Regions from separate parts of the Pseudoalteromonas sp. SWXJ133 genome, predicted to be linked through region 1. Evidence: predicted binding sites of a transcription regulator. Region 1 holds the regulator's gene; the other holds the start of a gene.
The links. The regulator sigma-54, encoded in region 1, starts transcription at its own class of promoters, with help from an activator protein. The targets are predictions, from matches to a motif close to GTTGGCACGNNNNTNGNNT.
Positions count from the first base shown of each region.

Region 2: flgB (flagellar basal body rod protein FlgB) is a predicted target of sigma-54. The motif match lies at 2,794-2,812, and genes of this name have one in related genera.

Region 1 covers NZ_JADYXJ010000003.1:113,779-121,839, reverse strand. The annotation lists gene mgtE (magnesium transporter) at 1-933, opposite strand, end outside; gene I6F40_RS03450 (HPr family phosphocarrier protein) at 1,064-1,336, opposite strand; gene rapZ (RNase adapter RapZ) at 1,379-2,224, opposite strand; gene ptsN (PTS IIA-like nitrogen regulatory protein PtsN) at 2,243-2,695, opposite strand; gene hpf (ribosome hibernation promoting factor) at 2,700-2,987, opposite strand; gene I6F40_RS03430 (RNA polymerase factor sigma-54) at 3,014-4,513, opposite strand; gene lptB (LPS export ABC transporter ATP-binding protein) at 4,583-5,308, opposite strand; gene lptA (lipopolysaccharide transport periplasmic protein LptA) at 5,305-5,850, opposite strand; gene lptC (LPS export ABC transporter periplasmic protein LptC) at 5,840-6,394, opposite strand; gene kdsC (3-deoxy-manno-octulosonate-8-phosphatase KdsC) at 6,391-6,942, opposite strand; gene I6F40_RS03405 (KpsF/GutQ family sugar-phosphate isomerase) at 6,943-7,914, opposite strand; gene I6F40_RS03400 (calcium/sodium antiporter) at 7,918-8,061, opposite strand, start outside.
Region 2 covers NZ_JADYXJ010000006.1:121,021-129,081, forward strand. The annotation lists gene I6F40_RS06450 (xanthine dehydrogenase family protein molybdopterin-binding subunit) at 1-631, shown strand, start outside; gene I6F40_RS06455 (CsbD family protein) at 700-897, opposite strand; gene flgN (flagellar export chaperone FlgN) at 1,198-1,626, opposite strand; gene flgM (flagellar biosynthesis anti-sigma factor FlgM) at 1,626-1,913, opposite strand; gene flgA (flagellar basal body P-ring formation chaperone FlgA) at 2,011-2,772, opposite strand; gene flgB (flagellar basal body rod protein FlgB) at 2,880-3,254, shown strand; gene flgC (flagellar basal body rod protein FlgC) at 3,254-3,670, shown strand; gene I6F40_RS06485 (flagellar hook assembly protein FlgD) at 3,675-4,328, shown strand; gene I6F40_RS06490 (flagellar hook protein FlgE) at 4,353-5,693, shown strand; gene I6F40_RS06495 (flagellar basal body rod protein FlgF) at 5,705-6,436, shown strand; gene flgG (flagellar basal-body rod protein FlgG) at 6,451-7,236, shown strand; gene I6F40_RS06505 (flagellar basal body L-ring protein FlgH) at 7,239-7,958, shown strand; gene I6F40_RS06510 (flagellar basal body P-ring protein FlgI) at 7,976-8,061, shown strand, end outside.

The DNA of each region.
Region 1 (8,061 bases):
GCCTTCAAAAAAGCTAGCTACAAAAGCAGCTGCAAGTGCAGTTAGTAAGTTGACACCTAACCAAACTGAGCGTTTTTTAGAGCTTTTTAGTACAGGAGCGAATGTATCCTCTTCATCATCAAGACCGGCTAAGCCCAATAAACTATGCTCAGCATCTTCTCGGATTACGTCAACGATGTCATCGATAGTGACACGACCAAGGAGCTGATCGTTATCATCAACTACGGGTGCCGATATCCAATTATGACGTTCAAATAATTGCGCGACTTCACTTTCATCCATTGAGATTGGAATGGATTCACAATCTTCATCCATTAAATCGCGAACAATTTTTTCTGGCGGGTTAGTTAATAATGTACTCAGCGATAAAGCGCCTATAAAGCAGTTATGCTTATCAACAACGTATAAATCATCGGTACCTTCTGGTAACTCGCCACGTAGCCTAATATACCTAAGTACAACATCGAGTGTTACGTCAGGGCGGATGGTCACCGTATCGGTGTTCATTAGCGCGCCTGCAGAGCGCTCTTGATACGAAAGTGCTTGTGTTGCACGTTCACGGTCTTGAATGTCCATCGCGCTAACAACGTCTTTGTAGACGGTGTCTGGTAGACTACGTAATACTTCACCTAAGTCATCGTGGCCCATATCTTCTGTTGCGGCTGCAATATGCTTAGGTTCCATCTGGGCAATAATGCCTAAACGAACATCTTCAGATAGTTCTTCAAGAACATCACCTTGCACATCAGGATCAACCAACTGCCAAAGGAGTCGGCGAATTTTATGCGGTGATGATTCTAATAATAATGCGGTATCACAAGGAGCTGTTTTTGCGAGCATGCGCCTAACTTGAACAAATTGACCACTATTGAGTGACTTAGTCACCTGCTTTAGTTGTTGTAGCGGGTAATCTTGTTCAAAAGCTTCAGGCATTGGCGTCCTTTATAAATTCTTATGTTACTTTATGGGGAGAGGTGAGTTAACTGGCGTCACTAACCGTATTTATTTTATATATCTGTTTTAGTCGAGGCATTTGTAATGCGAGTATTATTCTTATAACTGTTTATTCTTGTTCATTAAAACGTTGTGCTATTAATTCTCCAACAGCATGCAAAGCTTGCTCAGAATCGGGGCCTTTGCATACAACTTTTACTTCTTTGCCTTGGCTACTTTCAAGTAACATTAGTGCAAGTACGCTATCGCCTGCCGCTTCTTTGTCGTCTTGAAATAATGTAATTGTAGCATCAAACTGCACTGCCAACTGGGCAAGCACGGTAGCAGCTCTGGCGTGTAATCCTAATTTATTTTTTATTAAAAAAGTGTCTTCACAATGCATAATTTACTCTACCTAAGCTGAACAGGTTCTTATTCCGCTATATTATTTTTCTTGTTCGCGATGGCGAATTTTTACATTGGGATGTGTCATTGCAAAACTTTCACCGATGGTTTGCGCTAAATATACAGAGCGATGTTGTCCGCCTGTACACCCAATAGCAATAGTTAAATAACTGCGGTTATTTCGCTCTAAGTGCGGTAACCACGTTTGTACAAATGTTTGAATTTGCCATGTGAATTTTTGCACAATGCTGTGATTGGCCAAATAATCTTTAACGGGTTGATCTAACCCATTTAAAGGTTTTAATTCAGGTTCCCAATGTGGATTTGGTAAAAAGCGTGCATCAAATACATAGTCGGCTTCTTTTGGTATGCCGTATTTAAAACCAAATGATTCAAACGTGACAATCAGTTGCTTATCTTTTTTACCTAAAATCTTTTCACGAATAGATTCAGCAAGTTGATGAACACTCAAATCAGTCGTGTCTATCATAAAGTCGGCGCGAGTGATTAATACATCAAGTAATTCTTTTTCTTTTTTGATGGCTAAATCAAGAGGCAACGAGTCAATTGATAGTGGGTGTAATCTACGAGTTTCAGAAAAACGTTTGATCAATGTTTGATCGTCGCTATCTAAATAAAATAACGTAGGGTTTGCAAAGCCTGGCAAGTATTCAAGAATATCGTTAAATTCATCTTGTTGTTTAGGGATGTTACGCACATCAATGCTAACAGCAATTTTATCGTAGCTATCAGACACACTGCGAACTAATGAAGGAAGCAAGTTAACTGGAATATTATCTACGCAATAATAACCTAAATCTTCTACAACGCGTAAAGCAACCGACTTTCCAGAACCAGAACGGCCGCTTATGATAATTAACTCCATTTAACACCCTTTATAAAACTATGATTGATTGACAATAACTTGGTAAAGCTCAGTATCTGATTTTGCACTGCGTAACTGTTTACAAAAATCTTTGTTGTTTAGTTTATCAGCAATGGTTGCTAGAGTCTTTAAGTGCTGCTGGTTATCGCCATCTGGTACGATGAGTGCGACGAAAATATCAACAGGGCGATTATCGATCGCATCAAAATTTATTGGAGTTTCGCTAACGAGTACTAAAGCCAAAGGCTCTTCTGCACCGCTCATTCTTCCATGAGGAATGGCAATGCCACGCCCTATACCTGTACTACCCAATTTTTCTCTGCTCATTAAAGCATTAAGAATATCTTGTTGCGGTAGGTACGGAAGTTTGTCGTGAGCAAGTTCGCTAATGAACTCTAAAATTCTTTTTTTGCTATTAAAAAGGACCGCAGCTTTGCTGCAGTCCTGGCATATAAGTGAGCTTAATTTCATCATATTAGTGTCGAGCAAGCTTCTCTTTGTGTTTAATTACTTGTCGATCGAGCTTGTCGATCAACGAGTCAATGGCGGCATACATATCTTGATGTTCTGTAGAGGCAAATAGCTCAGCACCGCTTACGTGTATCGTGGCTTCTGCTTTTTGGTTTAATTTTTCTACATCGAGAATGACATGAACATTATTAATATGATCAGAGTGTCTTTCTAGCTTCGCAAATTTAGTATTAATATAGTCTCTTAGTGAATCGGTTAATTCTACGTGGCGACCAGTTAAGTTTAGTTGCATAAGCATTACCCTCTTAGTTTAGCGTCTTAAATCAAACTTTTACGTTGATTTGACGGTGGAATAGACAGAGATTCGCGATATTTTGCGATTGTGCGTCTCGCTACTTTAATTCCTTGCTCAGCCAATATATCCGCTATTTTGCTATCACTCAATGGTTTTACTGAGTTTTCTGCAGCGATTAATTTTCGGATAAGAGCACGTATAGCCGTAGATGAACATTCACCACCGTTTTCGGTGCTTACATGGCTTGAGAAAAAGTATTTTAGCTCAAATATACCACGGGGTGTGTGCATATACTTTTGGGTTGTTACGCGCGAAATCGTTGATTCGTGCATTTCTACCATTTCAGCAACATCATTTAAAACCATTGGTTTCATGGCTTCAGGGCCGTGTTCAAAAAAGCCTTGTTGTTGCTTAACAATGCAATTGGTTACTTTTAATAGCGTGTCATTTCTACTTTCTAAGCTTTTAATAAACCATTTAGCTTCTTGTAAATGCGAGCGAATAAACTGGCTGTCACCACTGGATTTTACAGTGCGAGACATTGCTGCGTATTGGCTATTAACACGAATTTTAGGCATGCTATCTGGGTTTAGTTCAACAACCCAGCGGCCTTTTATTTTTTTAACTGACACATCAGGAATAACATACTCAGATTCTTCTCTTACAATAGTATCTGCAGGTTTAGGGCTAAGAGTATGTATTAATGTCATTACTTCTTTAAGCTCTTCTTCTTTGAGCTTAGTTTTCTTCATTAATGTACGATAGTCACGAGCAGCTAATAAATCAATATGCTCGGTTAAAATCATTTTTGTTTCATTAATGTAAGGTGTTTCTTTGTCAAACTGGTTAAGCTGAATACACAAACACTCTTGTAAACTACGCGCAGCAATACCGACAGGATCAAACAGTTGGATGCGTTTTAATACAGCTTCAATTTCATCAAGTTCGACTTCGTTATCATCTTCGTTTTCTTGATTAAAGCTTTCTAAAATCTCTTCGCAGCTTAGTGTTAAAATACCTGAATCATCGACGGCTTCTACAATCGCAATAGCAATAGCTTCGTCTGTAGGGCTAAATGGCGTTAGTTGTAACTGCCACATTAAATACTCATGGAGCGTTTCAGTAGAGGCGCCTTGGTATATTGACTCGTCTTCAGGCATTGGACCTGATGATGCTGCAGGGGCGGCACTCATGTACTCATCCCAGCTAACATCCATAGCCATGTCGTCACTTAGCGTGTCTTTTGCAAGTGCTTCACCACTATCTTGTTCATATTCGCTTGGAGCATCATCGGCAGATGCGCTAACAGTTATGTCATCGGTATCAGCTTTTTGCTCGTTTTTACCTGCAGCGTCTTCTGAATAATCTGCCTCTTCAACCTCTAATAGCGGGTTGCTGTCGAGAGCTTCTTGTATTTCTTGCTGGAGATCCAATGTACTGAGTTGCAACAAACGAATAGCTTGTTGCAGCTGTGGAGTCATTGTAAGTTGCTGGCCCATGCGCAGCTGTAGTGATTGCCTCATGTATCTCTAACAATCCTTTTATGTTGTTATAATTAATACTAGCAGATGCTTAAAGACATGGCGTAAATGTTACAGCCTAAATTGCTCGCCTAAGTAAACATCGCGTACTGTTTTATCATTTAATACGTGTTCTGGAGTACCTGATGCAATCAGCTCCCCATGAGAAACAATGTAGGCTTTTTCACAAACATCAAGGGTTTCTCTTACGTTATGATCGGTAATCAATACACCAATCCCACGATTTTTGAGATGTTCTATTATTTTCTTTATATCTAATACCGAAATCGGGTCAACACCTGCAAATGGTTCATCCAATAATATAAATTTAGGATCGGCTGCCAGCGCACGTGCTATTTCCACGCGGCGACGTTCGCCACCCGATAATGCCATACCTTGGCTATCACGAATGTGTTGTATGCTAAATTCATCTAATAATTTATCGAGCGTGTCTTCTCGGGCTTGCTTATTTAACTCTTTGCGTGTTTCTAAAATTGCCATTAAGTTTTGATAAACAGTCAGTTTTCTAAAAATTGAAGACTCTTGTGGTAAGTAGCCAATGCCTAATCTAGCACGACTATGCATAGGTAAAAGAGTAATATCGTTATCATCGATAGAAATTTTACCTTTGTCGCTAGGTACAAGTCCCACAATCATATAAAACGTGGTGGTTTTACCTGCGCCGTTAGGACCAAGTAAACCAACAATACTGCCTGCTTTGACTTCAAGGCCGACGTTTTTGACAACTTCACGACCTTTATAGCTCTTTGCTAATAGTTCTGCTTTTAATGTACTCATGGCTGACCTTTATCGTCTTTTTTACTTTTTTTAGTTTCGATAGGCACTAAAATAGTGTGAACGCGGTCAGTTGAGTTTTCATCTTTTTCGGCACTGATTAACTGTTGTTCTATATCGTAGGTAATACTTTTAGCATTAATTTTTTGTCCTGCTTGCGATACTTCTGCATTACCAACGAGCGTTAAAAAACGTTTAGATACATCGTAACGAACTTCGTCTGCACTGGCGCTCATAGTTGTGCCATCTGATTGCTTCTCTTCAAAGCGAGCAGGGCTACCCGTGGCAATTAATAGTTGCTGGTTATCACCAAGTTCATCGCGCTTATGTACTTCGAGGCGGTCTGCTGTAATTCGGCGATTACCGTGAATAATCTCAACGTTTTTCTCAAAAATACCCACGTTAGCTTTTAATTGGCCTTCTTGCTTATCGGCGCTTATTGAAATTTGATTTGCAGCAGGTTGCGAGTTTTGCTCTGCAGCACTACTATTAAACGCTAGTATAAGTGTAGGAATAATAAGTGATTTTAATATTTTATTGGTCATAATATATGGTTCGCGTATGGTTAATTAGTTTTATCACTTCGGTTTTTAAGTCGGCTTCTAGGCCTTTACCAGTGATTTTTAAATTGGGTCCGGTGATGATAACGGGTTGCTCCGAACGCATTGTTAATAGCTTTATATCTACCTGAATATTATCAGCATTGATTTTGTCTATCATGGCGTTATCGGTTAAGTTTTTGGCAACCACATTACCTTCTAAAATTAATTGCTTGTCTTCGTATAATGTTGCTTCGTCTGCATTTATTTGCCACGTTTGCTTTTCGTTATATAAAGTAAAAATGGGTTTTTCAAAAAATGTAAAACCTAATTGCTGATATAGCTCCATTTTAGCAGCAGTGACTTTGTGGCTAATTTTACCTTGCTCGTCATAGGCTGTTTGTTTGAGTTCAATAGCTATGTAGTCAGGTTTTGCAATAACTTCAGGCTCAGCCTGAGGTGCAACATTAGTTTGTGTAAAATAAGGGTACCAAAGCCAAACCATACAGCTAATGAATAAAACGCTTAATATTATGCGCGCTGCATTCATGAACTAGTGCCTTGTGTAGTTAATGCTTTACCATTTTCAAGCATGAGCAGGTCGGTAAGCTCTCTCACTGCGCCAAAGCCGCCAGGCATTTGCGTTACATAGTGTGATAAACGTTTAATAAGTGGATGGGCATCATTTACTGCAACAGCAAAGCCGACGAATTCCATAACGGGCATGTCAGGACCATCATCACCGATATAAGCAATTTGTTCATCACTAAGGTTGAGTTTATCTTTTAGCTCTTGATAGGCAATGAGCTTATTTTCTTGGCCTTGATAAATATGCTGTACGGTTAAGCTGCTCATACGTTGTTGCACTATTTGTGAATGACGACCAGTAATTACAGCAACTTCAAAGCCACTGTTTATAAGCGCTTTAATGCCAAAACCATCTTTTGTATTAAATGCTTTTAGCTCTTCACCTTGATTACCAAGATAAATACGGCCATCAGAAAATACACCATCAATATCGCATATAAGTAGCTTTACTTTTTTAGCGCGTGCTTTTGCATCATCGCTCAGCGGTTGATAGAGTTCTTCAAATTGCATTTATAACACTCCTGCTTTTAATAGGTCTTGCATGTTCAATGCGCCAATAGGCTGATTTAGCTCATTGACAACGATTAAGCCATTTATACGTTTGTGTTCCATAATATTAAGCGCTTCAGCGGCTAAAATATCTTGCGTAGCCGTAGTACATGACTTAGTCATAACAACATCTATTTGTGTTGTATGAATATCAATTCTTTGCTCTAAAATACGACGTAAATCGCCATCGGTAAATAGGCCTACTAATTGCTGATTATCATCAACAATGGCTGTCATGCCTAACCCTTTAGCAGACATTTCAATAAGGGCGTCTTTAACTGTTTGTGAAACGCTAATAATAGGTGTATTTACGCCGCCGTGCATAACATCTTTTAAAGTGAGTAATAAGCGCTTACCTAAACTACCACCTGGGTGAGATAACGCGAAGTCATCAGCAGTAAAGCCGCGAGCTTCTAATAATGCAACTGCCATGGCATCGCCCATCGCAAGTGTTGCAGTGGTACTTGATGTAGGAGCTAGTCCCAATGAGCAGGCTTCTTTTTCTACTTTAATGCACACATGCACATTAGCAAGGGTCGCCATGGTTGATTGCGTATTGCCAGTCATCGATATCATTTTGGCACCAAGTCGTTTTAAAACGGGAATGATATTTAAAACTTCGCTGGTCTCACCTGAATTAGAAATAAGCATAACCACGTCATTTTTAGTGATCATACCTAAATCACCATGACTTGCTTCACCAGGGTGAACAAAAAATGCAGGACTGCCAGTGCTTGCAAGGGTTGCTGCTATTTTATTGCCAATATGACCTGATTTACCCATACCAATGACAATAATACGGCCTTCACAGTCGTACATTAATTGGCATGCGTTATGAAAATTCTCATCTACATATTGTGCAATATCACTAAGTGCTTGGCGTTCAACATCTAAAACGCGAAGGCCTTGTTCAATAAAATTTAGCGTTGCCATTATTTACCCTACTTGACTAAAAATATACCCTTGGTAACCCAAAAACGCTATTAGCAATAAGCCGCCTTCTACTCTATTGATACGTTGGGTGCCTCTAAAGTTCAATGACATAATAATAAGAGCAAGTGTTGCGCCAATCATAATTAA
Region 2 (8,061 bases), on a different contig from region 1:
CGGTCGCGACCAAAAAGACTATTTACTAGACACGATAGGTCCGAGTCGTATTGTTGATGTAACTGAGCAAAATGCTACATACGATAATTACGGTGGCGATAAAGCGGTTTATCCGTTAGATATTGGCAGGCTGCGCCATGTTATTGAAAAAGTAGCTGACATGAGTAAATGGGGTCGAGAACTTCCTAAAGGTCGAGGTTTAGGCATAGCAGCACATAGAAGCTTTTTAACTTACGTAGCTACGGTAGTTGAGGTGGAAGTGTCGGATGCTGGCGATTTAAAAGTAATTAAATCGTGGGTTGCCATTGATGCGGGTACGGTTGTAAACACCGACACGGTTAAAAACCAAACCCAAGGTGGCTCTATTTACGGTATTACAACTGCAATCAGCGATGGTATTACCTTTGATAAAGGGCGCGTACAGCAAAGTAACTTTCATGATTACCGCGTACCGCGTATGAGCGACTCACCTCTTGAGATTGACGTTGAAATTGTACAAAGCGATGCACCACCAGCAGGTGTTGGCGAGCCATCTACACCGGTTTATGCGCCAGCATTATGTAATGCTATTTTTGCAGCGTGCGGAAAGCGTATTAGGCAGTTACCGATTGGTAACCAATTAAAAGCGTAGCTAAATAACCTACAGCTTAAACAAAAAAACCGCCAAATGGCGGTTTTTTTAAAAGCGGTTAACGCGGTTTAACGACCTTTTTCAAACTCATCAACTTCACGCTCTGCTTCTTCTTTAGATTTACCGTATTGCTGCTGAATTTTACCAACTAGCTCTGTACGGCTACCTTCAATTTTATCTAAATCGTCGTTGGTAAGATCGCCCCATTTTTGTTGAGCCTTACCTTTAAGTTCTTTCCAATTACCTTCGATACGATCGCTGTTCATAAGTTTATCCTTACTTTAGGTTAGTGAATTAACTGTCAGTTATATAAAAGCAAAACATGTACCAATAAAGGCGTTTTATATTTGTCTTTTAAAATCAATTAATTAGGTTGAATTTAACCTGTGGGGATTATTATTATGGATAAAACTTAATAAAATATACATATAGGCCTGTAACTATTACAGAGAGGCTTTGTGAGTTTCAAAATTGAGGGTTTTATATGAAGGTTAAAATAATAGAGTATGGTATGGCGATAAATTTATGAGGATACCCAGAGCGAGCGTGTATAAGTATAACTAATCTTATAATTGCATTTCTGGGTAGGCTTGTTTGTTTTCACCACCAGTTAAACGTTGCACTAATCTGCGTTGACTTGAGAGTAGTTGACCAGATCTCTCATTCATCATTTTGCAGGTTTTAGTTTTTATTTCTAGTTCCTGTAATAATTTTGTGGTGACACTTTTAATATCACTAGGTAGCTTTTCTCTTAGCTGTGTAAGCCCTTCTTTTCCACTAGGCAAACCCAAGCTAACTAAAAAGTTATCTCGTTGTATGTGTGAGCCGTTAAGGCTATCTAATAATTCGAGCATTTTATCATTATGCTCTTTTAACTGATTATCGCGTCGACTTAACAGTTCATACTGAGATTCAAGAAACTTAATTAAAGAGTCTAGCTTTTTTATATCGTCCTTTAAGCTGAGTATGTACTCTTTTATGGTATTAATTTTCATTATTTATGTAACTCAATAAGTGCGTTAACTGTCGCATCAATATCTATCTGAAACTCGCCGTTAGCAATAGCAGCTTTAACTTGTGCAACCATGTCCATGTCAACATCCGATTGCGACGCTAAGTTTTCAAAAGTAGAGTCTATAGACTTACTTAGTTCGCTTACTTCGCTTGTGCTTTTCTCTGGAACTGACTGAACTTTCTTCTCCGGAGTATTTAAAGCAGAAGATCGAGAACTCAATTTATTGATTTGTTCAACTTGTGTTGTTGGCGTATTTGTAATGTTCATAGTGTGTTACTCATTATGTTTGAGGCTACTTAATACCTGCATGCAGGAAGATAGCGACTAATAATCTTTAAAACTTAACTTTTTTTGTATATTATTTTTATAAAATTGCTTCTACCACTCTTACATCAATCACTTTACCTTGAACGACTTTGTCAGATGACAGGTTTTTCACCTTTATTATTTCACCTAGTTGTCCGTCTTCCAGTGCGATAGCTTTTACATTGGCTGAAAAATTTGCAAAATTAACTTGTAGTAAGATGTGCTCATCTTTATTAACTAATTGCTTGTTTTCTAGGTACCTGCGGGAGATTATATCATTTTTTCTTAATTCTCGCTTAACGGACAAGCCCAATACTTTACTTATATTCGCCTCTGCTGAATGTAGATGCTTGCTTATATCTACGCTTTTATATTCTAAAAGATCAGCTGTAAGTACCTCTCCTCTACTTATATTACGCTTAGCTGCAACAAGTCTTACCCATAAATTTATTTTGGCGCTAGCCCTAAAACGCCATTTAGGGCTATCACACTCTACAGAAAGACTAATTCTTCCTGCTGGGGGAGTATCTTTCTTCGAACGGCTTATTTGTAGGTCATTGCAGCTTAAACCTTTACTACCCCTGGGAATGAACAGCTCTATTTTTTGTTGCTGATTACTTGAACTTATTGTTGCTAAATATGTATCAATTTCATTTTGTAAGTAGGTATTTATTTTTTTTTCAAAATTTATATTGTTGGCGAAGGTATGAGCACTAAAAAATGATAAGACAAAAATAAAGCGGAAAACGCAGTGCTTCCCTTGGGGAAGCTTACCTTCCGCTCTGTTTGTTGTGAAAGTCGTTTTTTTTGAGTAACTCATTGGTTTTTATCTTTAATTAAAGTTGGCATAAAGTTTGTATTGTCAGCTGCTATAGATAGAGGTGTGCGAACAGACGAGCATACAAGAATCAAAAAGTAGAGGCAACAATGGAACTATTCGATAAGGCGTTGGGAGTGCACCCATTCTCAATGCAGCTAAGGCTAGATCGCGCTGAGATAATAGCAAGTAACTTGGCTAACGTAGATACACCGGGGTTTAAATCTCGAGATGTAGATTACCGTCAAATTATGGATGGTGTTTCATCAAGTATTTCACAAAATCGAGATGTTGCCTTTGCAGGTGCTCAAGCCGAAGAACTAAAATACAGAGTGCCGTACCAACCGTCGGCTGATGGTAACACTGTTGAGCTAAATATTGAGCAAGCTAAGTTTGCAAATAACAGTATGGATTTTCAAACCAGTTTGACTTTTCTTAATATGAAAATAAATGGTTTGTATAAAGTAATTAAAGGAGAAGTGTAATGTCTTTTAACTCTATTTATGATTCAAGTGGAAGTGCTATGCGTGCGCAAGTAATTCGCTTAGACACTATCGCTTCAAACCTTGCAAACGCAGATACAGCAGCGGGCTCTGAACAAGATGCTTACAAAGCTCTTAAGCCTGTGTTTTCGGCTTTATATAAACAAACCCAGGACGGTCAGTCTATTTCAGCGTCTGTTGATGTTTTGGGCGTTACAGAATCCAAAAGAACAGTTGAACAGCGCTATGAGCCAAATAACCCTATTGCTAATAATGATGGTTATGTTTTTTACTCTAACGTAAATGTATTAGAAGAAATGGCCGACATGATGTCTGCGAGTCGTAGTTACCAAACTTCGGTAGAAGTTATGGGACGCGTTAACAGTATGCAACAAAGTATTCTCAAATTAGGACAATAATAAAATGCAAGTGAATACAACTAGTCAAAATGCGCAAGATGTTGTTAACGGTACTTCAAACATATCTGGGAATAGTTCATCAGAAGAAATGTCTACGATGTTTTTAGAGTTATTAGTTGCTCAAATTAGCAATCAAAACCCTCTAGAACCAATGGATGGAACAGCTTATGTTAGCCAGCTAGCTGAGTTTTCTAATGTAGAGTCGCTACAAGGTATCAGACAAAATACGACTCAGAGTTTAGATTACATGAGTAGCTTAGCAGTCTTAGAGGCAACCAAAATCGTTGGCGAATCTGTTGATGTAAAAGCAAGCAGTATTGCGTTAGAGCAAGACGGTAATGTCGCTGGCTTAGTTAATTTAGATACTGCTGCTGATTCAGTGACTGTACAGCTTTATAACGAAAACGGCGTAATGGTAGAAGAGAAAAACTTACCTTATTCAGGTGTTGGTGAGTTGCGTTTTGAGTTTGAAAATCAAAATGCAGGAGGATATGCCGTGAGAGCTTATTCAACAACACAAGGCGTACCTAAACAGCTTGATACATGGCTAAGTGGTAGTGTTGAACGAGTATCTGTTGGCAAAACGCCAGAAGATATTTTATTACAAGTTGACGGCTTGGGTAATTTTAGTCTTACTGAAATCAATCAACTGGCATAAATAATTGAATAAGGAATAAATAATATGTCTATGTTTAATATTGGTCTTAGTGGCCTAAAAAGTACTCAAACAGGTTTAGAAGTAACAAGTAATAACATCGCAAACTCAGGTACTGCCGGATATAAAAATAATACGGCGGAATTTGCTGCTGTCTATAATGGTGGTCAACGTGGTGGTGTTAAAGTTGCAAACATCAAAGAAGACTTTGTAACAGGTGGTGAGATTGTTCGTACGGGTAATTCGCTTGATATTGCTATTGACGGGCAAGGTTTTTTTGCTGTATCAGAAAATGGCCGAACAGCTTATACCCAAGCAGGTCAATTTACACTTGATAATGAACTAAATATTGTAAATGCCAATGGTGCAAAATTACAAGGTTTTGGCATATCAGAAGCTGCTGGTGGCGATCCTACTATTGTATCGGGTGTTTTAACTGACCTAAAAGTTGAAGCCTCAAATATTGAAGCAAAAGCAAGCACCGAAATTAACTTCAACGGTAACTTAAGTTCAGCGAGTGATGTAATTTCATATCCTACAGCGCCAACGCTTTTTGACCCTACAGATGGTAGTCAATATAACTTCTCGCAATCAACGGAAGTGTTTGACTCATTAGGTAATAGCCATGTAATGACCCAGTATTTTAACCATACAGGTAGCAACGAATGGCAAGCTATGTTTTTCCTTGACGGAAAGCCATTAACTGCAGGTGATTTAACAGCAGTAGGTGCAACTGTTGGTTCGCAAGACGTTGATGACGGTACGGGCACTCTGGTTTCTGCAGGCACATTAACTATGGAATTTGATACTAATGGTCAAATGGTTCCGTACACCACAGCTCCAAATGTAACAGCGGTTAATTTGGCAGTGGGTGTAGCAGGTGCTACAGCGACAACTAATGCTGAAATAAGTAGTGGTGCAGCTGCTCTAGCTATAAATCTAAAATTTGATGGTACAACTCAATTTGGTTCAAGCTTTAGCGTAAACGAAAATGATGCTGATGGTTATACATCAGGTGCATTTTCGGGTGTAACCGTTGGTGACGACGGTAAAGTATTTGCTACTTTTACAAATGGTGAATCAAAGCTACAAGGGCAGGTTGTATTGGCTTCATTTGCTAACGTAGATGGTTTAGAGCAAGGCAGTAATACAGTTTGGTATCAAACAGAAGAATCTGGTAATGCGCTTTATGGCGAGCCAGATAGTGGAGCACTAGGTAAATTACTGTCAGGTTCGTTTATGGGCTCGAATGTAGACATTAGTGAGCAGTTAGTTGGCTTAATGTCATTTCAGCAAAATTACCAAGCGAATGCTAAAACAATCAGTAGTGCTGATGAAATGATGCAAATTTTGTTTAGTAATACTTAAGGAAATAGAGTGTGGAAAAGTTAATTTATACCGCAGTTTCTGGTGCTGAGCTAAATAATACTGCTTTACGAGTAACAGCCAACAATTTAGCAAACGTAAGTACGACTGGCTTTAAAGCTGACATGGAACAAGCTCAATCGATGATGGTTGTTGGCAATGGTTTTCGTACACGCTACATGGCTCAATTAACTCCAGTGACAACTGATTTATCATCTGGTCCTATTATGGATACTGGTCGTAATTTAGATATTGCGCTAAGTGATGGTGGTTACCTTGAAGTAATGGATGACAACGGAAACCCTGCATATACGCGTGCGGGTAATCTTGTGGTTGATGCTGATGGCTTTGTAACAGTAAGCGGCCGTCGCTTACAAGGTGATGGTGGTGATATTCAATTGCCTGAATTTGGTGAGGTTGAAATTGGCTCCGACGGCATTATTAACTTAACCCCAATTGGTGGTGGTGTGATTGCTGAAGATGCGCGTATTAAGTTAGCAAGTACAGACGGAAATTTAGTTAAAGGCCCAGATGGCTTATTAAGAAGCCCAGATTTGCAGCCTTTACAAGCCGACGACACTATAAAAGTAAGAACAGGAGCCCTAGAAGGCTCTAACGTAAATGCCGTAGCTGAAATGATAAAAACGATGAATATTAGTCGTCAGTTTGAAATGAATGTAAAAATGATGAAGTCAGCTGATGAACTAGCAACAAGCGGCAATAAACTTATTAGCGGACAGGCATAAAAAGGGAGTAAATTATGAATTCAGCATTATGGGTAAGTAAAACAGGTCTTGCTGCTCAAGACTTAAGAATGACAACAATTTCGAATAACCTAGCTAACGTAAGTACAGCAGGCTTTAAAAAAGACCGAGCGGTGTTTGAAGATTTATTTTATCAAGTGCAAAAACAACCGGGTGCTCAAGCTGATGATTTAAATCAGTTACCGTCGGGTATACAAGTAGGTACTGGTGTAAGAATTAACGGTACTCAAAAAGAGTTCACAGAAGGTAGCTTTGAAACAACCAGCAACCAGTTAGATGTCGCAATTGCTGGTCAGGGCTTTTTTCAAATAGAAAACCCAGATGGCGAGCTTTTATATACTCGTAACGGTCAGTTTCAGCTTAATTCAGAATCATTACTTGTTAATACTAATGGCCTTCCTTTAGCGCAAAATATTGCGTTACCAGAGGGAACTACAAAAGTAAGTATTGGTACTAATGGTACTGTTACCGCTATTGTAGGTAAAGAAGCGCAGCCAGTTGAACTTGGTCAACTACTAACTGTTAATTTTGCAAACCCAGCGGGTTTACAAAGCTTAGGTGGTAACTTGTATCGCGAAACAGCAGCTTCGGGCGAACCTGTTGAGGGTATACCAGGTGAAGAGTCTTTCGGTGGCTTACAGCAGTACACCATTGAAGGTTCAAACGTGAGTGTTGTTGACGAAATGGTGAGTATGATTGCAGTACAACGTGCTTATGAAATGAATGCTAAAGTCGTTTCAGCAGCTGATGAAATGTTACGCTTTATAAATCAAAACGTATAATTATGAATAAGTTAGCTTGTATTATATTGTTATTGTTAATTGCAGGGTGCAGTAATGCACCTGATAGCAGACAATTTGTTCAATGCGAAATTGTGTATGGCGAAGTTAAATGTCCAGAAAACCCAAAAAAGAAAACTCGTCAAGATTATGAAATAAGCCAAGATGCCTATCAACAAGGGTTAAATCACCAAGATGGGAGTTTATTTCAAGATAGCTACATGTTTTCGCTTTATTCGGATAAGCGTGCATACAGAGTGGGTGACATTTTAACTGTTGAATTAAATGAGCGAACTCAATCAAGTAAAAGTGCAGATTCAAGTTTAGATAAAAGTACAGACTTCGATGTGGGTGTTCCCCTTGCTGGTAATCTTAACGTAGGGGATTTCAATTTAGGTGTTGGATCTAGTAGCAAATTTGATGGTGAAAGTAGTGCAAGTCAACAAAATTTCTTGAGTGGCTCTATTACTGTCAGAGTTGAGCATGTATTGTCTAATAATTCATTAGTGATCCGAGGGCGCAAGCAAATAAAGCTAAACCAAGGTGATGAATATATAGAAATTGAAGGCTTGGTTCGCCCTGAAGATATTGATGTTAGTAATAGAATATCTTCTTTGCGTATAGCTGAGGCTCAAATTAGCTATACCGGAAGTGGTACATTGGCTGATGCAAATAGACCTGGCTGGTTTACGACATTGTTTACTCGATTCTTAAACCCATTCTAGTAATTACTGAGGCTTTAATGAAATATTTTTTACTGGTACTTATAACCATAGTTGGCTTTGTACCACAATTTACTTACGCAGCCAAAGCACGACCATTATTAGA